Regions from separate parts of the Pseudoalteromonas sp. SCSIO 43210 genome, predicted to be linked through region 1. Evidence: riboswitches for the same ligand, from Rfam matches in the RefSeq annotation. Region 1 holds a riboswitch; the other holds the start of a gene.
The links. Region 1 has a riboswitch for lysine ahead of lysC (lysine-sensitive aspartokinase 3). Riboswitches for the same ligand answer to the same signal wherever they lie in the genome.

Region 1 (11,170 bases):
TTTTTAAGTTAATGTCGCCGTCAAAAGGCGTTGCGCCGCCAGTAAGTAGCGCGTTGAGTTCTTGTGCTTTAAGCTCAATAGGGTTGTAGTTAAGCGATTTTAAATGGTTGAACAGCTTGGTAAATTTAATAATAGTTTTACCTTGCGTGTACTGCTCTAAATCAAGCTTTCCTTGATAACAAAAGTACTGATGCGCGTAACCGGCAATTTTACCAAGTCCCGCAACGCCTATTACTACCGAGCCATGAGGCAAGTTCGCTTCGAGTAAAATGTACGACTGATCGGATGAAAAATAAAACTTACGGGTTTCATCTAAATCGTGTCCGTCCCATTCTGTTAAGCGTAAATCGTTAATAAGCGGAAACTGCAGGGCGTTAATAACCGAGCTTTTACCTGTGTTATTGGGCGCGCAAATAGAGCTGCTTTTATCAAGCGGGATCACACATTTTGCATAGCCCGCGGTGTTAAGTAGGGCGAGTTTGCTTAGTCCGTATAGATTTTTCATTCCTCGTCCTCTGTAATGTAGGTTTCTTCGTTTACTTCCATGAGTGCATCTATGTAGCGGTGAATTGGTGCTTGTAGCATAAAGCCGCCTTCTACTTCACGGGCTAAACCTAAGCGCACCATGCGCAGATAAACGTCTTTACGTAGGTCCGAACCCGAAAATATCTCAAGCTGATCAAACAAATGTTTGTTAATTTGCACCAGCGTTTGCATAAGCTCTAAATCGTTTACGTCGTCAAACAATGCGCGCATTGGGTCTTTACCCGTATTGGCGTAGTGCTCAATTAAAATGTAAATGGTGAGCGCGATAGCGCGAGATATTTTGCCCATATTGGGTGTGCTTTCATCGCTACCAAAATAATAAAAGCCACGGCTGTCGTGTTTTAAATCGTTACCTAAAGCGGTAAATAGGGCGGTGTAGTCTTCTATGTGTTGGTCAAGCTCTTGCCACATTACGTTGTCTTGCTCGCAAATATGGTAACCCGCTACTAATTTTTTATTAATGGCTTGTAGATGAGTTAGCTCGTCTAAGTTTATGTGTGTCATGGTTTATTTACCTGCCTTTGGATCTGGCTGAGGCTCTGAATTAAATGGATATAAAGAAAAGTGCTGACCGGCAATTTTTACGCGGGCTTTTTCATCGCTTTGAATTATTTTAATATCGCTGTCGCTGACTAATTTTTGATACAAAAATAGCATTTCGTCTGCATCGAGATCTGGATAGCTTTCGTCTAAAAATTGCAGCAAGGGCTGCGGCTTTTTGCGTTTTTTATTAAAGCGCTTAGTAAAGTTGGTTTTAACATCGTTGTAGTCAGGAATATTAGGCGTAACAAATGCAGGCACGTCTTGTTGATCTGGCAATTGGTATTCTTCGTGTTCAAATTCAACCAAGCTTGCCATGTAAGCCACAATATGGCGTTGCTGACCAAGCGAATATCGCTGCGCGTCGCTCACAAAATGTGGCTGTACAGCACTTAGCATATTGTCTACGCCATTTTTGCGTACAAGCCCAAGTACTTTGGCTGCTTGGCGAGTAATTAAGTTATTACGACGTAGCTCCTCGCGCAGTGGCATAAGCATATCGGCACTTTTACGCAAGCTTTCTCGGCCCATTAAATGCATTTCGAGTATACGGGTACGTAATTGCTCCAGCATACGTTTGTCGTTATATGCTTTACCTGAGCGCTCAATGTGCAGTATTTGCTTACTTATTTGCTCTTCAATGAGGGTAAAACATGCATGAAACTCACCACGAATATCAACCATTTCAAGCATTGGCTCAATGTATTCATCAAAGGCTTCTATTACCGCTTTATAACGCTTTTGCAGCGATTGCACTGCATTATTTGATTTGGCTTGTTCAACTATATTTAAAATAGCGTTTTCGTTGTGCGTATAGAGCTTCATTATTTTACGCACCCGATCATCCATAATACGGCTGTAGCGGCGTAAGTCGTCAAAGTCTTCTATTTCGCCAGCGTTATCTAGGCGATTACCTAAACGTGCTAGGTCGTCGACTAATACGCTAATTTCTTGCGCTAAACCTAAATGCTCTTCTTGCAGTAAAAAAGTAGCAAAATCAGCAATAGCACGATTTATTTCAAGCTGAGAAGATTTAGCCAGTGGAATTAAAATATCTTGGTTTAACAAACGATTTGTTTCTTTATAAATGCGTTCGTTTGACCACGTAGGCTGCTTTTGCTTAATCGCGTTTTGTACGTCTTTTAGGCTAAAGTCAGCCATTTTAAAACGTTTAAATAATAGCGCTAATACACCCCAATGTTCGGTTATGGTGTTTAGCAGCTTTTTAGCTGGGATCATAAGGGGTTACAACATCCTAGTATTTTATTATTGAGTTCTTTTAGAAGACTCATTATTACGTATTTTTAATTAACCTTGTCTGTATATAGTATTCGTTTTTAAGACCATTTAATAATAGTTTTTGCATAGAGGCAGTGCTAAAATTCGCGCCGAAAATAGGCACATGAAATGGAATGTTATTTGTGTGTTCTTTAAAACTATATCAAAGGTTGTTTAACTACCATGGTTTCCTCGATTATTCTAACCCTGATAGCGATTGCATTTTTACTGATCGTTATAGAAGATATAATCCATGTCAATAAAGCTAAAACCACGCTGTTTTTTGGTACGCTTTGCTGGATTCTTCTTTTTATATACCCTCTTCACGGGCAAAGCCCCGATACGATTCAACATCTTTTAAATGAAAATATTTTAGAAATTGCCTCGCTATGGCTATTTTTAATGGCTGCAATGACCTTTGTAGCGTATTTAAATTCAAAGGGGTTTATAGAAAATATTGTGCACCGCGTTATGCCAAAAAGTATTAGCGAAAAAAAGCTCATGTTTTTAGTGGGTGGTTTTGCATTTTTGTTTTCGTCGATTTCAGACAACGTAACAGCTACGCTTATATCGCTTGCGGTTGTTATGTCGTTAAAACTTGAACCTAAAAAACTCATTAAATACGCCACGCTTATTGTGTTTGGCGTTAACTCAGGTGGGGTATCGCTAATAACCGGTGACGTAACCACACTAATGATATTTTTAGATGGCAAAGTAACCATTGCTCATTTGTTACTACTTATAGCGCCAGCACTTGCAAGCGTTATGCTGCTTGCCGCGTTACTTTCTATAGGTATGAAAGGGCGTGTTGAGTTTGCTAGTGCAGGTAAAACCCGCATTGAAAAAACCGACATAACCATTGCTGTTATATTTTTATCTACTGTAGTGAGCACACTTACGCTGAGTGTAATTTACAGCGTACCACCTCTATTAACCTTTTTGTTTGGCTTATCAGTGATGTTTTTAGTGGCGCAATTTTTAATGCGCAAAAAAGACATAAACAAAGACATAATCGATTTTGTTCGCGATATAGAATACGACACATTATTGTTTTTTGTAGGTGTACTTTTACTTGTAGGCGCACTTAAAGAAATTGGTATGTTGAGTAAATTTACCGATCTATACACGGTAATGGCACCAGAATACGCAAACTACTTAATGGGCATATTATCAGCAGGGGTCGATAACGTACCGCTTACCGCTGCCTTATTAAAAGCCGATATAGTAATGAGCCAACAACACTGGTTGTCGTTTACGTATGCAACGGGTGTGGGCGGTTCAATGCTTATTATTGGTTCGGCTGCGGGCATTATTGCCATGAGCAAAGTTAAAGCGCTTACCTTTATGAGCTACTTGCGTTTATCGCTGCATTTATTAATTTGTTACACGGTTGGATATGCGGGCTCGTATTACATGGGCAGTTTTATTTAACTCATAAATTATTAAATGCTTGACAGCTAGACGTCTAAACGATAACTTTCAAACCCCCGCTACTTAGTGGGGTTTTGTTTTATTAGCCACCGGTTAATAAAGCATTCAGAAGAGGTGCGATACTTAGGTACTTAATGTTAGGCGACGAAAGCCGATGATCATTAAGGAGGGAAGTACTCGCCGAGGAAAATAATGGTACGTCGTCATTGTTTTTCGGTTTATGGGGCTGAATCCTCAAAACTGTCACCAATATAGGTGGAGAGCTTCTGGCAGTGGACTTATCTTCAAGCATTCCTTTGCCAAGTTCTTCTTGTTTTATTGCGGTTTGGATACCGCGAAAGGAGACTAAATGACTACCCAATCAGTGCCACAAACAGTGCCTCAAACAGAGTTAAGCGCAAAATCAGATTACATCGTTGCCAAATTTGGCGGAACCAGTGTTTCAAATTTTGAAGCGATGAGTCGCTGTAGCGAAATTATTGTTGCAGATAAAAGCGTACGTATTGTTGCCGTGAGCGCTAGTGCCGGCGTAACTAACCACTTAGTTGCACTGTGCAAACCAAGTATTACCTCAAGTGAGCGCCAAGAGCATATAAACGGCGTGCTTGCTATTCAACAAACTATTTTAGATGAGTTATCGCTAGATGTCGATTTAGCGGTTGGCTTTAACGAAACCTTAAAAGCATTTCAAACATTGGCTCAAGAGCCACTAACAACCGATCAGCAACACGACGAGCTACTTAGCTTTGGTGAGCGTTTATCGTCGTATTTGTTTGCACAGGTACTTCGTTTACAGGGTTTAAATGCCGATCGCTTTGATGTGCGCAAGGTGCTTAAAACCGACAGCCAATTTGGCAAAGCAACGCCCAATGTTGCAGCCACAGCGCAAGCTGCTAAAGAACATTTAATTCCGCTGTTAGACGCTCAAGTAATTGTGACTCAGGGATTTATTGGCAGTGACGAATATGGTCAAACCACAACGCTAGGACGTGGTGGTTCTGACTACAGCGCTGCATTATTAGCTGAAGCAATTAACGCTAAAAGTGTGCATATTTGGACCGACGTAGTGGGCATTTTTAGCACCGACCCGCGTTTGTGCGCAAAAGCTACGCCTATTGCACGCTTAAGTTTTGACGAAGCCGCTGAAATGGCAACCTTTGGCGCAAAAGTATTACACCCAGCAACTATTTTACCAGCAAGCCGTAGCCACATTAACGTGTTTGTAGGTTCTAGCCGAGAGCCTGAGCGTGGCGGTACGTGGATTGAGCGCGAAAAATCGCAGCAACCAGGTATACGCGCAGTAACGCAACGTAAAAACCAAATATTGCTTACGCTTAAAAGCCCAGAAATGCTATTAGCAAGCGGCTTTTTAGCACGCGTATTTACACTATTAAGTGAATACAATATATCGGTAGATTTGGTAACTACATCAGAAATCAGTGTAGCCATAACCCTTGATAACGCGCAAAACGCCTCGCGCCCAGAGCTTGATCAAGAATGCCTAGATAAGCTTGCAGAGTTTTGCCATGTTTCGGTAGAAAACAACCTAACATTGGTGGCACTTATTGGCTCTGAGATTCAATTACGCCAACACGAAATGAACTTAATGAGTGTACTAAAAGACTTTAACATTCGATTAATTTGCCACGGTGCTAGTAAGCACAACCTGTGCTTTTTAGTAGAGCAAACAGAGTCAGATAACGTAGTACAGTCTATTCATAGCCGTTTATTAGAAAACGATTTTGCTGCGTAAATAACCGTTATTCAGGAAAGCGATTTATTAAAGTTAACTAGTAAAATCACTTGATAAAGTCACTTAACAAAATCACTTAATAAAGTCATTTAATAAAGTCATTTAATAAAGTCATTTAATAAAAAGCATCGCCAGTCGATGCTTTTTTTATGCACCACACTCACATCAAAACAAACATTGCTGTCACTGCTATCAGCTAGAGTAACGCGATTACTGCAAGCACTCAGCTTTGCACTATGTAATTCTTCAAACACATTAGGGCTAAGTAATTTTGCAATAGGGCGGCTGCTGGCTTTAGCAAGTGACTCTTTTAATGTCCAAATTCTAAAAAACGTATCTGCTTGGGCTTGGGTATTAGTAGGCTCGGTGATAAGTGTAATTTCATCATTATGATAAAAATGCTTAGCAAGCTTTTCAAACGGACGTTTTAGGCTTATTTTTTCAATATCAAAACCAAACTCACTTTTATCAAGATTTAGCGCGACCCCAACTAAACCATGCGAGTGCGAAATACAGGTATTAATAACATCACCACTCACATGTATTTGCAGCTTTGAGCTTGCTTCGTCAAATTCGGTACTCATTTTATTAAGGGCTACGTGCGCATGTTGCGGCTGCGCTACTTTAATAAGGTATTTTAACAATAACCGCGTCGCTAAATACTCTTGCTTAGCTGGCGGGCTTTTACGGCGGTTTATAATAGTTAACTCAAATGGGCTTAAGCAATCGGGTAAATTAAAGTCACTAAGCTCAAGTGTTTTAGCATTAAATAATAAAATACTGTTACTCGGTAAAGACAAATTTGCCAATTGAGTTGAAATAATACTCAAGGCGTTTTTAAAATAGTGTTCAGTCATAAAAGCCCTAAAGCAAAAGAAGTCGCTGATATTGTGAGCGGTTAACGCCACTAATAAAGGCTGGGTACAATTTTATTACTCAGCTGGCATGAAATATGGTTTAATTCACAATAATCAAAATAATAACAGATTTGTAGATGTATGGCACAAGTGCGTGATGGGTTTCAAAGCCGACTTGGTTTTGTTTTAGCCGCTGCTGGCGCAGCAGTGGGTTTAGGTAATATTTGGGGTTTTCCTACGCAAGCGGCCAACCATGGCGGCGGTGCATTTTTACTGGTTTACTTTATTGTTATATTTTTACTTGCGCTTCCTGCGCTGTATACCGAGCTTTATTTGGGTCACAAAGCACAAGCTAATCCTGTAAAAGCATTGGGCGATGCATGGCAAAACACTAACCGTAAGGTTGGTGCTGCGGCAGGTTATATAGGCCTTGCGGGCGCAGTTGTTATGCTAAGTTTTTACTCAATAGTAGCTGGGTGGATGCTCTCATACGCTATTGAACCCATAACAACCTTTTTAGGTTTCACAGGCGCAAGCGAGTTTTTACATAGTGACTCAGTGCTGCGTAATTTTGTATTTACGCCGCTTATGCTTATTTTAACAGCCAGTATTATTTTAAAAGGGGTTAAATCGGGAATCGAAACTTGGTCGCGCCGTTTAATGCCACTGTTACTTGTGCTGCTAGTTGGTTTAATTGCCTACATTGCAACACTCGATGGCGCAAGCGAAGGCTTTGCCGCGTATTTAATTCCTGATTTTAGCCAAATACTCGACCCTAATTTAATTATTGCCGCAATGGGGCAAGCGTTCTTTTCGCTCTCACTAGGTGTGGGTTGTATGATGATTTACGGCTCGTATTTACAACCAGATGCTAATTTACCAAAGCTCACAGCAGGTGTTGCACTACTTGATACTGGTGTTGCTTTTTTAGCGGGGTTACTTATTATTCCTGCTATTTATGTGGCGCAGCACAACGGTGTAGAGGTATTTAGTGGCGGTAAATTGATTGGCGAAGGGCAGCTAATTTTTGCTATTTTACCTGAGCTATTTAGTACCATGGGCGAAATTGGCTTATTAGTTGGTTTATTGTTTTTTGTATTAATGTCTATCGCATCGGTTACGTCAACTATATCGACCACTGAAATTCCGGTAGCGTTTTTAGTCGAAAATCACAACGTTAGTCGCACCAAAGCAACGTGGGCAGTGAGCGCCGTTGTACTTGTGTGTGCAAGCGCCATTATATTAAATTTTGATTGGTTATTTGGCTTAGTCATTATGCTATTTACTCAATACCAATTACCGCTTATGGGTTTATTTTACTTTATTACAGTAGGGTGGATGTGGCAGCGTGGTAATAAATTACACCAAGCAACAACAGGCGTACATTACTGGTTTGCTCAGTATATTCGTTTTGTTTGTCCAATATTAATGACCTTGGTATTTGCAAACGTTGCGTTTGGTTAAGCCCTATTTAAAGTAAATTTTTAAACAAAAAAGCGAATAGGGCTCAGCTTATTCGCTTTTTTTGTGCCTAAAATTTAGGTATAGCCAAAGTCTTTATAAAACCTCATTAGTTAGAGGTTTACCTTCATTTATTTCAAGTGCATTTTGTATTGTTATATTAGCAATCTCTGTAAGTGCTTCTTGGGTAAAAAAGCCCTGATGGCCCGTTACTAATACATTTTTAAAGCTCACTAAGCGCGAAAATATATCGTCTTGGTTTATTTCGTCACTGTGGTTTTTAAAAAACAGCTCCGACTCTTGCTCGTAAACGTCGAGCCCTAAATACCCTAATTTTTTAGTTTTAAGTGCATTAATGCACGCTTTGCTGTTAAGCAGTGCCCCGCGAGAGGTGTTAATAAGCATAACGCCGGTTTTCATTTTACTAAATGCCTCATCATCTATTAAATGATGAGTTTGTTCCGTTAATGGGCAATGCAAAGAAATCACATCGCTTTGGCTAAGTAAGGTGTCTATATCGGTAATTGTATAATTGCCAGGTTGCGCGTATGGGTCGCACACTAATACTTTAGCACCAAAGCCATTTAAAATGTTACACAGCGCAAGGCCAATTTTACCGCAACCTACAATACCCACGGTTTTATTGTGCAAGTTAAAACCAAGCAATCCGTTTAAATCAAAATTGTCTTCGCGTACGCGGTTATACGCTTTATGGGTTTTACGGCTAAGCGTTAGCATAAGTGCAATACAATGCTCGGCTACGGCCTCAGGGCTGTAAGCCGGTACGCGTAATACTTTAATTTTATGTGCTTTTGCAGCAGGTAAATCAACATTATTAAATCCTGCACAACGTAGCAAAATAGTATTTATGCCTTGGCTTGCCAGTTGTTCAATAACCGTGGCGTTTACGGTGTCGTTAACAAATACGCATATGGCATCAAACCCGTTTGCTAAAATAGCCGTTTGTTCGCTCAAGGATTGCTCAAAATACGTTATTTTTATATCACGATGATCGCGTGTACTTTGTTCAAAAAAAGGCAGTTCGTACTTTTGAGTACTAAAAAAAGCAATGTTCATGGTAATAGCTCCGACGCTTAAGGAAAAATAATAGTAACATTAAACTACTTTACAAAAACGTGCCTAATTAGTTCTCCTGCTACTAATTTAAGCTTTAAGCGAAGTAAATATAGGTGTTTTAGGCGATATTCTTTTATCACTTTTTGCTGTGTTTACCTTTGCTGCTTGCATTAGGTTGCTTTCTATTACTTGTTTAAGTGTTTCGGGCTTAGTGCGCGGTGCATAGCGAGCAACCTGCTGACCTTGCGAGTTAATTAAAAACTTAGTGAAGTTCCACTTAATTGCACGGTTTTGTGAAATACCCCGAGTATGTGATTTCAAATAATTAAACAGCGGGTGAGTTTCTGGCCCATTTACCATTACTTTACCAAATATATCAAACGAGATATTAAATTGATCTTGGTAAAAGTCTTTAATGGCTAAATTATCAAGCGGCTCATTTTGACCAAACTGGTTACACGGAAATGCCAATATTGTAAATCCGCTACTTTTATATTCTTGATATAGTTTTTCAAGCGCACTTAATTGCACCGAAAAATTACACTTACTCGCTGTATTAACAATCAGTATGGTTTTTCCCTGTAGCTTACTAAGAGGAAAGCTTTCGCTGTTGTAAAGTGGTGCATTAAATTGATAAATACTATCCATAGGTTACCTACTTACATTGCCGATTAAGGAAATTTTATAAAGATTTTCATTCGCTTTTTTATCAGCCGGTTGACATAATCTAAGCCTAGTTTCTAAGTTATCAGTTAAATAGGTCATTTTTATGTCAATGAAAGTCGCATTTATAGGTTTAGGTGTAATGGGTTACCCAATGGCGGGGCATTTAGCAAAAGCAGGGCACAGCGTATGCGTTTATAACCGCACTCAAGCTAAAGCACAAGCGTGGACTGCAGAACATTCAGGAAGCTTTGCACCAACCCCGCGCGAAGCTGCCAGCAATGCCGACATCGTATTTATGTGTGTTGGTAACGATGACGACTTACGCTCAGTAGTGCATGGCAACGACGGCGTGTTAGCGGGCATGTTGCCGCACACTGTTTTGGTTGATCACACCACAACCTCTGCTGAAGTAGCCCGCGAAGTAGCTGCAAAAGCTGAACTACAAAATGTCGACTTTATAGATGCGCCAGTTTCGGGCGGACAAGCTGGCGCCGAAAATGGCGTATTAACGGTTATGGCAGGTGGCAGTGAAGCCGTATTTGCTAAAGTGCAGCCAGTTATGGCGGCGTTTAGCCGTTTTAGCCAACTGTTAGGCGGCGTTGGCTCGGGACAACTTTGTAAAATGGTTAATCAAATATGTATCGCTGGCGCAGTGCAAGGTTTAGCCGAAGGCTTACATTTTGCCAAGCAAGCTGGGCTTGATGGTGAAAAAGTAATAGAAACCATTTCTAAAGGCGCAGCCGGTTCGTGGCAAATGGAAAACCGCTACAAAACAATGTGGGCGGGTGAATACGAGTTTGGTTTTGCCGTAGATTGGATGCGTAAAGATTTAGGCATTGCACTCGATGAAGCTAAAAACAACGGCGCTACTTTACCAATGACCGCAACGGTCGATCAATATTACGCCGATGTACAAGCACTTGGCGGCGGTAGATACGACACCTCAAGCTTGTTAGCACGTATTGAAGCGCTACATAAAAAGTAACGCTGTAGACGCGAAGCTTGCTTGCGTATAAAAACGGAGTTTTTAAAAAGGTAAAGATATTAAAAGCTGCACTTTTCGCGTGAGCAAGCCGACTCTTACCGCCAAAGTGTAGCTATGAGTTTACTTGTAGACGCAAAGCTTGCTTGCGTATAAAAACGTAGTTTTTAAAATGATAAAGATATTAAAAGCTGCGCTTTTCACGTGAGCAAGCTCGACGTCTACCGCCAAAGTGCAGCGGTGAGTTTTACTTGTAGACGCGAAGCTTGCTTGCGTATAAAAACAGAGTTTTTAAAATGATAAAGATATTAAAAGCTCCGCTTTTCACGTGAGCAAGCTCGACGTCTACTGCCAAAGTGCAGCGGTGAGTTTTACTTGTAGACGCGAAGCTTGCTTGCGTATAAAAACGGAGTTTTTAAAATGGTAAAGATATTAAAAGCTGCGCTTTTCACGTGAGCAAGCTCGACGTCTACCGCCAAAGTGCAGCTGTGAGTTTTACTTGTAGACGCAAAGCTTGCTTGCGTATAAAAACGGAATTTTTAAAATGGCGAAGATATTAAAAGCTGCACTTTTCACGTG
Region 2 (11,170 bases), 1.9 Mb from region 1:
AAACACAATTTGTTGTGAGCTAGGTGCATTAAGTAAGTCAGCGGCGGCTTGGCGCGCATTCGCCATCAACTCAACCGTTTTATCACTTGAAAAAAACGCGCCACCTAAGTTCGAATTATAATGACCTAAATAAGCAGTCATCGCAGTAAGCACCGATGTTGGTACCTGCGAGCCGCCTGGTCCGTCTAAAAATATTGGCGATTTACCATCAACGTCTTGCATTAATGCTGGAAACTGCTCACGTAATTGCGTTATGTTCATGCTTATTCCTTAAGACGTTAATACAAAACAATCCAGGTAACCTGGTTTGCTAGCATCAATTTTGTTCATCGGTGTTGCGTTGTGCCACACTTGACGGTCGTTTATTAATGCAAACATGCCGTCTTTTATTTCCATTTTAAAACAAGGCTCAGCTTGCTTGTTTTCGTATACAAGCAGTTCGCCACCTTCTAAGTTCTCGTGAGATACGCCGCATATACATACATGGTCAAAACCATCTTGATGAACGCCTTCTGGCGCTGCAGGTGTATCGCTATCAATGGCAAGCATGCGGAACTGATGAATTTCAATATCGCGCTGCTCATCAATACCGGTAAGTTGGCGAAACTCATTGACGATATTTTTCATACCCTCTGATTCAAGTAAACTTTGCTCTAGGTTTTCGTAAGTACGCTCTACATTACCCTGAAAAGTATTAATTGAATCGTCTTGAACAAATGCTTTGGTTTTTTGTAACTTTATTTCACCATTTTGCATTTTAACTACTGAATAACGACGTTTACGAAAAGCACCATCTGCATATGGATTTGCAGGCAGGTTATCAAAAGAAGGCTTAACCAAATCAATATTTACTTGGTTAATAAAACGTAGTTGCAGTAAATTCTGGTTGTTTAATGCTGTCATAAAATCTCGCCTAAAATAATGAGAATATTGGTGAGGATTTTAATGCATATTGAGAGGATTTTTTGCTTTATTACTCAACTTAAAAACAACTTAAGGCCAGAGTTAATACAAAAATACAAAAAAAGAAGCATGAACTATCTAATATTTATTTTAGTCAATAAAAAACCCGCCGAAGCGGGTTTTTAAACAAACTTTAAAAATTATACAGCTTGTTGAATAATAACCTTGTCTGCTTTTTTAGTGTAAGCAGGCATACGGTGGAAGTTCAAGTAACGGTAAGTATCTGCAGCCGTTGCATTGATCTTCGCTGCATACTCTTGGTACTCAGCTGGAGTAGGTAATTTACCTAAGATAGCCGCTACAGCAGCAAGTTCTGCTGATGCTAAGAATACGTTTGCACCATTACCTAAACGGTTAGGGAAGTTACGTGTAGAGGTAGACACAACCGTTGCTTTGTCTGCAACGCGTGCTTGGTTACCCATACAAAGTGAACAACCTGGTGTTTCGATACGTGCACCAACACGTCCAAAGATACCGTAGTAACCCTCTTCAGTAAGCTGGTCTTTATCCATCTTAGTTGGTGGAGCAACCCAAAGTTGAGTTGGTAACTGACCTTTAAAGCCATCTAGTAATTTACCCGCTGCGCGGAAATGACCGATGTTAGTCATACAAGAACCGATGAACACTTCGTCGATTTTCTCGCCAGTAACGTCAGATAGTAAGCGCGCATCATCTGGGTCATTTGGAGCACAAAGAACGGGCTCTTTAATCTCAGCTAAATCAATTTCAAGTACATGCTTGTACTCTGCATCAGCATCAGCTTCCATTAGTTCTGGGTTAGCTAACCAATCTTGCATTGCAGTAATACGACGCTCAATAGTACGTACATCGCCGTAACCTTCAGAGATCATCCATTTAAGCATAACAATGTTTGATTCTAGGTATTCTGCGATAGACTCTTTAGAAAGTTTAACCGCACAACCTGCTGCAGAACGCTCTGCAGATGCATCTGATAGTTCGAACGCTTGCTCAACAGTTAGGTGTTCAACGCCTTCAATTTCTAGTACACGACCAGAGAATTCGTTAATTTTACCTTTTTTCTCAACTGTTAATAAACCTTCTTTAATACCGAAGTAAGGGATTGCATGTACAAGGTCACGTAAAGTGATACCTGGTTGCATTTCACCTTTAAAGCGAACCAAAATTGACTCAGGCATATCAAGAGGCATAACACCTGTAGCTGCTGCGAATGCTACTGCACCCGAACCTGCTGGGAATGAAATACCTAATGGGAAACGTGTATGTGAATCACCACCAGTACCTACAGTATCTGGTAATAACATACGGTTTAACCATGAGTGAATTACACCATCACCTGGGCGAAGTGACACACCGCCACGGTTCATGATGAAATCAGGAAGCGTATGGTGAGTGTTTACATCGATTGGTTTAGGGTAAGCCGACGTATGACAGAAAGACTGCATTGTTAAATCTGCAGAAAAACCTAAACATGCTAAGTCTTTAAGTTCGTCACGTGTCATAGGACCTGTTGTATCTTGCGAGCCAACAGTTGTCATTTTAGGTTCACAATATTGGCCTGGGCGAATACCTGGAACGTTACACGCTTTACCAACCATTTTTTGCGCTAGTGTGAAGCCTTTTTCAGAAACTTCTGTCACTGTTGGTACTTTAAATACATCAGTTGGACCTAGGCCAAGTGATGTACGTGCTTTATCAGTTAAACCACGACCAATGATAAGTGGTATACGACCACCAGCACGAACTTCATCTAAAATTACATCAGATTTAAGTTCAAAAGTTGAGATTACTTTGTCAGTACCGTGGCTCTTAACAACACCTTCGTACGGGTAAATATCGATTTGCTCACCCATGTTAAGCTCATCAACATTTAATTCGATTGGTAATGCACCTGAATCTTCCATTGTATTGAAGAAGATTGGAGCAATTTTATTACCTAGACATACACCGCCAACACGCTTATTTGGTACGAATGGGATATCATCGCCCATGAACCAAAGTACAGAGTTAGTTGCAGACTTACGAGAAGAACCAGTACCAACAACATCACCTACATATGCAAGTGGTAAGCCTTTAGTTTTTAATTCTTCAAGCTGAGAGATTGGACCTACTTCGCCTGGCTTGTCTGGTGTAATTCCATCACGTTCAATTTTTAGCATTGCTAAAGCATGAAGTGGGATATCTGGACGAGACCATGCATCTGGTGCTGGTGATAAGTCATCAGTGTTTGTCTCGCCAGTTACTTTAAATACAGTAACTGAGATCTTTTCAGCAACAGCTGGCTTATTAGTAAACCATTGCGCATTTGCCCAAGACTCAATAATTTGCTTAGCGAATGTATTACCCGCTTTTGCTTTTTCTTCAACATCGTAGAACGCATCAAACATAAGTAATGTATTTGAAAGGCCTTTAACTACGATTGGTGCAAGTGTTTCGTCATCAAGTAGGTCAATCATTGGTGCGATATTGTAACCGCCCAACATTGTACCTAATAATTCTGCCGCTTTTTCTTTAGAAACAAGTGGAGAATTAGTTTCACCTTTAGCTATAGCTGCTAAAAATCCCGCTTTAATATAAGCAGCATCGTCAACACCCGCTGGTATACGCTGAATAAACAAATCTAAAATGAATTCTTCTTCACCTGCAGGTGGAGTTTTGATTAATTCAATAAGATCAGCAGTTTGCTGAGCATCTAATGGCGCTGGTACGATACCTAACGCGGCACGTTCTTCTACGTGTTTACGATATTCTTGTAGCACAATATTGCCCTCTTGGTGACGTGAAAGTATCCGGTAGCGCTTCAAGCGCAAATAAGTTACCCAATACTTATAGTATTCTAACGCGTAATTATAAAGCTTTTATGGATAGATGAAAATCCATCCAGTTACGCAACTGATTATACCGATTATAAATACTATGAATAGTGGTTGTAGTAAAAACTATTCCCATGAATACTTGTTAAGTAATAATCATTACCATTAACCAATATTAATTTATTACAGACATAAAAAAACCCAGCGCTTGGCTGGGTTTCTATTACAAACTATTTAATTAACGTAAAACTTTAACGTTTTTGATAGTTTTGATATGCGCTTCTACACGACGGTTTTCTGCGTTTGCAGCTTTAGTGTTTGCATCATTTTTAAGACGCTCTTCACCTAAACCAACTGTAGTAATGCGATCTTGAGCAATACCATCAGCAACAAGTTGCTTAGCTACAGCATCAGCACGCTTTTTAGATAACCATTTATTGTAAGTTGCTTTACCTACAGCTGAAGTGTGACCTTCTAAAAGCACTGTTGTACCTGGGTACTCTTTTAAGAACTCAGATACTTTTTCGATATCATTTAAGTACTGAGTAGATACTGCTGATGTATTATTAGGGAAAGTCACTAATAAGCTTACAGTTACTTCTTTATCTTCATATAAAGTACAACCAGTGCCATCAACTGCGTCAGTCATTGGCGTGTTTGGACATCTATCGTCAGCATCTAAAATATTATCATTGTCGCTGTCTGAAGGAGCAACTGCAACTTCAACTACTTCTGGAGCTGGTTTTACTGGCTCAACTGGTGCTGAGTTTTGGCCAAATAAGTAGTTAATACCAATTTTAGCGCCTACATCTGTGTAACCACGGTCAAGACCTTGGTATACAGCTGTTTCAGCATTTACAAATAAACCATCTGTAATGAAATGTTGGTAACCAACACCTGCATTTAAGAATGTGTTGTCATCTACTACGTCCATTTCTTTAATACCGAAAAGACCGTAGAAAGGACCGCCATTTAAATGATAAAGAGCATCAATACCGTAACGCTCGCCATCAATACTGTTGCGGTTGCCAGCAACTTTATCAAAAGCATTAAAATCCATGTCTGCATATTCTAGGCGTGCGCTCCAGTAATCACTGAAACGGTAACCAGCTTCAACACCCCAACCAGTTGATTCATTTACATCAAGACCAGCTTGGGCACGCATGTTTTTCCAAGATGCGTCATAGTAGTCACCAAATGCGCCAATGTAGAAACCTTCTTCTTTATCTGCAGCAAATGTAGATACGCTAGTTGCAGCTAACGCAATTGCGATTGTAAGTGATTTTAATTTCATTGTTTTCTTCCCATTTTAACAATTAAAAATTGTAGCTAATCAATACTAGCTCAATCTGTTTTATACAGACTAACCGAACCTTTGTTAATCAATACTTAACGAATAATAAAGTTTATAAATTTTTTTAATTATCTATAACGACATCCAACCACCCATTGTAGGTGAAATCAAAAATATTACCTACTCTGCAAATAATTTATAGTTGTGGTTTTTTTATAAATCGATAGCCTGCGACAAAAACAGGAACAATTCAGTTAAATGCACTTTTATACACAGCAAAACTTACTTATCCTTATAAAATGGATGATAACACTAGAATTTATTTTGCTCAATCAATGAACACTTCTAAAAATGAAAAATGAATATTTATAATCATAAACTTACATCTAAAATTAATAGTTAAGTACCGCAAAAAGTACGATACCCCTGATCACTTTTAGGAGGCGTCTGAAAATCGACAAGCTTATTCACTTCATTATAAGGATTGCTCAGTACTTTTAAAAAATCACTTAATAGCGCACTTGACCCCATTTCGCTGTAGTCAGTAATAATTGATTCAATGATGTGATTGCGTGGTATTACTCGAGGGTTCGCTTTTCGCATTACTGTATAACTATTTCCATCAACCCGGCTTTGCCATTTACATGCCCATTGCGCTAATGCTTCAGGAATAAGCGCTTCCTGTTTTAACGACTCGGTTAATGCATCAAAGGTATTGGTGTAATCGAGTTCATGAACCTTTAATAATGTTAACAATTCTGCAACTAACCTTGTATCATTTTCATCAATACCGACTAAGCCCAACTTTTTTGCCCACATAGCCGTAAATTCAGTATTAAACTGTTCAGCAAAGCTATTTATATGTGGCGTCATTAGCGAAACAGCTTGCTCATCATCGTCATGAATTAGTGGTATAAGACTTTCAGCTAAACGGGCACAGTTCCAGTTAGCCATATTCGGCTGGTTACCAAATGCATAGCGGCCTTGTTTATCAATAGAACTAAATACAGTATCAAAATCAAAACTGTTCATCATGGCACATGGGCCGTAATCAATGGTTTCTCCGCTTACTAGCGTATTATCTGTATTCATTACTCCGTGAATAAAACCAACACGCATCCAGCTCACAATTAGCTTAACTTGGTTTTTAATCACTGCGCCTAAAAAGGCTAAATAGCGCTGCGAACCTGTATCGGTTATTTCTGGGTAGTGTCGCTCTATAGCTAAATCGGCTAAATTTTTAAGCCCTTCAACATCGCCTTGCGTCGCTAAATATTGAAATGAACCAACACGAATATGGCTCGTTGCTACGCGAGTAACGATAGCCCCTGCTTGTGGCGGATTACGGTAAACCGTTTCGCCACTGCCAACAACCGCTAAGCAGCGTGTGGTTTTAACTCCCAGCGCATGCATTGCCTCGCTCATTACGTATTCACGAATAGCAGGACCAAGTGCACAACGTCCATCTCCCCCTCTTGAGTAAGGAGTAGCACCAGAGCCTTTTAATTGAATATCCCACAACTGGTTTTTATCATCATTAATAGCGCCCAGTAAATGCGCTCGCCCATCGCCTAAACGTGGTGAAAAATGTCCAAATTGGTGCCCAGAGTAACCAAGTGCTACTGCAGGAATCGCCTGTTTTTCGTTACCGCTAAAAGTGCTGGCACGCAAATCAGCCGCAACGTTAATATTAAATTGTTTTGCTAAACTCTCGTTCCACAGCAATAACTGAGGAGAGGCGACACTTGCAGGGAAATCTTCAATCGCGAAGTTTTCCGCAATGTCTGTGTATCTTGGCACTAATTTCATGGTAATTCCTATTATTGCTGACTTATACCAACACGGTTGTCACCTACGCCATAAGCAACAATTAAGCTTAACTCTTGCATACTTAAGCCGCTTTGCTTTTGCATTTCGTTAAAAAAAGCTTGGGCTGCATTTAGTGACTTTTTAGTTTGTAAGCCGCCGTCTATAATTTTATGGGCACGCAAATAATTCTCTACATCGCGTGATAGTAAAAATGTATCTTTACCAAGTGCTCGCAACGCGTAAGGCCCTGTATTTCCGCCTAAACGCGAACCATGTTTTTTTAAATACGCCCACAAACCAATAATATCGTCTGTTGGCCAATTAGCGACAAACTGACTAAAACTGCCATGTTCCCCTGCTATTTCGTGGATCATGTAAGCATTTTCGGTAATTGTTTTTACTTTTTTATAGTTACGAACAATGCGCTCATCCGTTGCTTTTTGTTCCAGCATATCGGGTGGCATCATTAATAACTTATCAACGCTAAAATCCCAAAAAACCTCTCTAAAGCCTGCCCACTTATTATTTATGACTGACCAATAAAAGCCGCTTTGAAATACTTTTCGAGTAAATTCTTCAAGCCAATCGTCGTCACTTAACGTGCTTAGTTGTTTTTTAGATAGCGGTTTTGCAAGTAATAACTTAAGCATTTTTTCAGAGCCTTTTCGCTCTACCGCTCGCTTATAAATATCGCTAAATTTTTCCATACTAATTAAATACCTCACTACTTATATTGCTAGTGTACGAGAAAAGCACCTAATACGTAACCACCCCTCTTTTCGATGAATTAATCTGTATTTATTCGCTTGACACCTAGACGGCTAAAATGCTTTAATCGCCGTAATTACCCTATTTAAATTGCACAGGTTTGTAAGTTTTACCCTACAAACAGGTGCAAAGGGCTAGAAGAGGTGCGTTATTCAGGTAGCGTATGTTAGGAGCGCAAACTCCAGTAAGCATACGTGAGGGGAATTAACGCCGAGAAGTAACCACTTTTGCGAGGTGTTTATTTCGGGCGACTAGGTTGAACCCTAGCGACTGTCACCAATAGCTGCTTATAAAAAGCAGCTTGTTAGTTTGGTGGAGAGCTTCTGGTCTTAAATATTAAGGCCGTGCGCCCTATTATTTTAAGCCCATTCGCTCTTCGAATTATTAGTTCGAACGACGTTAATGCGGCTCCTTCCATAAAGCTTTTTAACTCTTCGAATAATACCAATTGCATTAAATTAGTTATCGCTAAAATGATCACGTTTTTAATAAAGTTGGTACAAATTATAAGTTCGTGAGAGATGATCAACAACTTCAATTTAAACGACTACTCACTGTGGACCGCGCTCGTTACGCCATTTGATCAACACGGCGATGTTGACTACAACACGTTAACTAAGCTGGTTAGCGATCAAGAAGCGGCACATAACGGTATTTTGCTACTTGGCAGTACGGGCGAAGGTTTAGCACTAACGCTAAAAGAGCAACAAGCCATTGTTGAACACGTATGCCAGCTAAAACCAACAGTACCACTCATGGTTGCTGTGGGCGGTAGTAACTTAAAGCAACAAATTGAGTGGGTTAATTACTGTAATACACTACCAATTCATAGCTTTTTACTTGGCTCACCGCTTTATGCAAAGCCTGGTGCTATAGGTCAAACTCATTGGTTTGAAAGCCTACTTAATGCAAGCGCTCACCCATGTATGCTTTATAACGTACCGGGTCGAAGCGCTGTTAGCATCCCAGCGGCAACAATTCAAAACTTACAAAACAATAAAAATTTATGGGCGTTAAAAGAAGCGAGCGGCAGTATTGCTCAGTTTGAAGCTTACCGCCAAGCGGCCCCTAATTTAGCTATTTTTAGTGGCGACGATGCGCTAATGCCTTATTTTGCACAAGCCGGTGCAAAAGGATTAGTGTCGGTAGCTGCAAACGCATGGCCTGAACAAACTCACGAGTTTGTTAAACGCTGTTTAAGTGGTCAACACCCTAATTTATTTGCCCAGTGGTCAAGCGCTATTAATAGCCTATTTGCTGTCGCAAACCCTATTCCCGTAAAGGTACTGATGCATTTGCAAGGCCGCTTAAGCAGCCCGCAACTTCGTCCACCTTTAACACATCTTGAGTTAACTCAAACCGATTGCATCACAACTGCAAACAACACCATTTTATCTTGGCATTAAATACAGGTTTTTATAATGAGCTGGTTAGAACTATTAAATAATTTAGAATCGGGCGCTGTACGCGCAGCATCACAAAACGAAAGCGGCCAATGGCAAGCTAACATAGAAGTAAAAAAAGGTATTTTAGAAGCCTTTAAAAATGGCACTAATACTGAGTTTACAGGTGGTTTTGTTGATAAACATAACTTAGCTCCGCAAGAATTTAATACTGAAGATGGCGTGCGAATGGTGCCGGGTGGCTCAAGTGTTCGCCGTGGTGCTTATGTGGCTAAAGGCACGATTATTATGCCACCAGCGTATGTAAACATTGGTGCATATATCGACGAAGGCACAATGGTAGATAGCCACGCATTAGTTGGCTCGTGTGCACAAGTAGGTAAAAACGTACATTTAAGTGCTGCAGTTCAGCTTGGTGGTGTACTTGAGCCAATTGGTGCAAGCCCAGTAGTGGTTGAAGACGACGCCTTTATTGGTGCGGGCTGCATTATTGTTGAAGGCGTAGTCATTAAAAAAGGCGCAGTACTTGCCCCTGGCGTACGTTTATCAGCAACTATTCCAGTATACGATTGCGTAAACGAGCGCCAACTTGATAAAGGCGAGCCAATCCCTGAATACGCCATTGTAATACCGGGCTCTCGCCCTGCGTCAAACGAATGGGCGCGCGAGCAAGGCTTAAGCATGTCGTGTGCGTTAATAGTTAAATACCGCGACGAGAAAAGCGATGCATCGTTATTGCTTGAAGAGGTTTTACGATAATGAGCTTTTTGAGCACGCCTATCAAAACCGCTGTAAATACTATTACACAACAACTTGATACACCTTTTTTTGTTTACGACCTAGATCAACTAAACACGCATCTTGCGCGTTTAGTGGCGCAAACCGATGTAAAACTATGGTACGCGGTAAAAGCAAATCCACTGTCTAAAATAATTCAAAGCTTAGACAGCGCTGGCTTTAATTTTGACGTAGCAAGTAAAGGTGAGCTTGAGCAAGTACTCGCACAAGGTATTAGCTCGCAGCGCGTGCTCAACACAGGGCCTGCAAAAAGCCCTAAACAAATTAAACACTTTATTGAGCGCGGCGTGCGTATATTCGTAGCCGAAAGCCTCAATCAAGTACGTTGGTTAAACCAACAAGCACAATTACAAAATACACAGTTACAAGTATTACTGCGTGTACAATTACGCTGGCCTGAAGGTGAAAAAAACCCACTGGGCGGCGACAGCCTCACACCATTTGGTTTGGGTTGTGATGAGTGGCAAGCACTCAATGTAACCAACTACCCTGCACTTAAGTTTGACGGCTTACATATTTTTCAGTGGGGCAACATGCTTAGCACGCAAAAACTAAGCGATTTGTGGTCACAAATGATTGCACCACTTAGTCAACTTGCCAGCGATTTAAATATTAGCCTTAAAATTCTCGATTTAGGCGGCGGCTTAGGTATTCCTTATACACAAAATGAAGCAACGCTTGATTGGGATGACTTAATTGCTGCGCTCGCTAAAATTAAAAATGATGCGGGTGTAGAAGAATTATGGATGGAACTTGGTCGCTATGCCGTGGGCGAATGCGGTCATTACGCAAACCCAGTAGTAGAGCGCAAACAAAACTATAATCAAGAACAAGTAATTTTAAGCGGCGGTATAAACCACTTATTACGCCCTGCTGTTACCAGTCAAGATTTTCCTGCTGCGTTACTGCGTGAATCCAGTGCTAAAACTCAAGCGGTCACTTTATACGGCCCGCTTTGTACAGCGCTTGATTGTCTAGGTGAGCATAACCTGCCAAGCGATTTAAATGAGCACGACTGGCTAGTGTTTAGCCAATGCGGTGCTTACGGCTTTACCGAAAGTATGCCGTATTTTTTATGCCATGAGCTAGCCGCCGAGTACACATTGCAAAACGGTACACTTACCTGTGTTCGCCAAGCCGAAAATGCCAGCTATTATTTAAGGTAATAAGTATGAGTAATACAACACACATTAGCCAAGAGAACATTGTAGTAGGGGAAGTTGCAAACGGCTTACCGCTTACAATTCCTGTGTATCGTTTAAAAGGCGATGGTACAGGGCCTAGTGTTTACATTCAGGCCAATATGCATGGCGCTGAAGTGCAAGGTAACGCAGTTATTTTTC

Region 2: linked by a shared signal. The riboswitch ahead of dapA (4-hydroxy-tetrahydrodipicolinate synthase) and the one ahead of lysC (lysine-sensitive aspartokinase 3) in region 1 are both predicted to bind lysine.

Annotation. Positions count from the first base shown of each region.
Region 1 is NZ_CP087225.1:3,324,863-3,336,032, reverse strand. Features, by position in the region: gene LOS73_RS14330 (ATPase) at 1-505, opposite strand, end outside; gene LOS73_RS14325 (condensin complex protein MksE) at 502-1,050, opposite strand; gene LOS73_RS14320 (hypothetical protein) at 1,054-2,325, opposite strand; gene nhaD (sodium:proton antiporter NhaD) at 2,548-3,795, shown strand; lysine riboswitch at 3,897-4,069, shown strand; gene lysC (lysine-sensitive aspartokinase 3) at 4,145-5,548, shown strand; gene LOS73_RS14305 (4'-phosphopantetheinyl transferase family protein) at 5,647-6,405, opposite strand; gene LOS73_RS14300 (sodium-dependent transporter) at 6,547-7,869, shown strand; gene LOS73_RS14295 (2-hydroxyacid dehydrogenase) at 7,963-8,943, opposite strand; gene LOS73_RS14290 (glutathione peroxidase) at 9,031-9,591, opposite strand; gene LOS73_RS14285 (NAD(P)-dependent oxidoreductase) at 9,713-10,594, shown strand.
Region 2 is NZ_CP087225.1:252,653-263,822, reverse strand. Features, by position in the region: gene LOS73_RS01140 (cysteine desulfurase-like protein) at 1-261, opposite strand, end outside; gene LOS73_RS01135 (2OG-Fe dioxygenase family protein) at 271-903, opposite strand; gene acnB (bifunctional aconitate hydratase 2/2-methylisocitrate dehydratase) at 1,104-3,701, opposite strand; gene LOS73_RS01125 (OmpA family protein) at 3,994-5,049, opposite strand; gene LOS73_RS01120 (protein adenylyltransferase SelO) at 5,449-6,858, opposite strand; gene LOS73_RS01115 (DNA-3-methyladenine glycosylase I) at 6,870-7,565, opposite strand; lysine riboswitch at 7,757-7,957, shown strand; gene dapA (4-hydroxy-tetrahydrodipicolinate synthase) at 8,148-9,032, shown strand; gene LOS73_RS01105 (2,3,4,5-tetrahydropyridine-2,6-dicarboxylate N-succinyltransferase) at 9,048-9,788, shown strand; gene LOS73_RS01100 (PLP-dependent decarboxylase) at 9,788-10,993, shown strand; gene LOS73_RS01095 (succinylglutamate desuccinylase/aspartoacylase family protein) at 10,999-11,170, shown strand, end outside.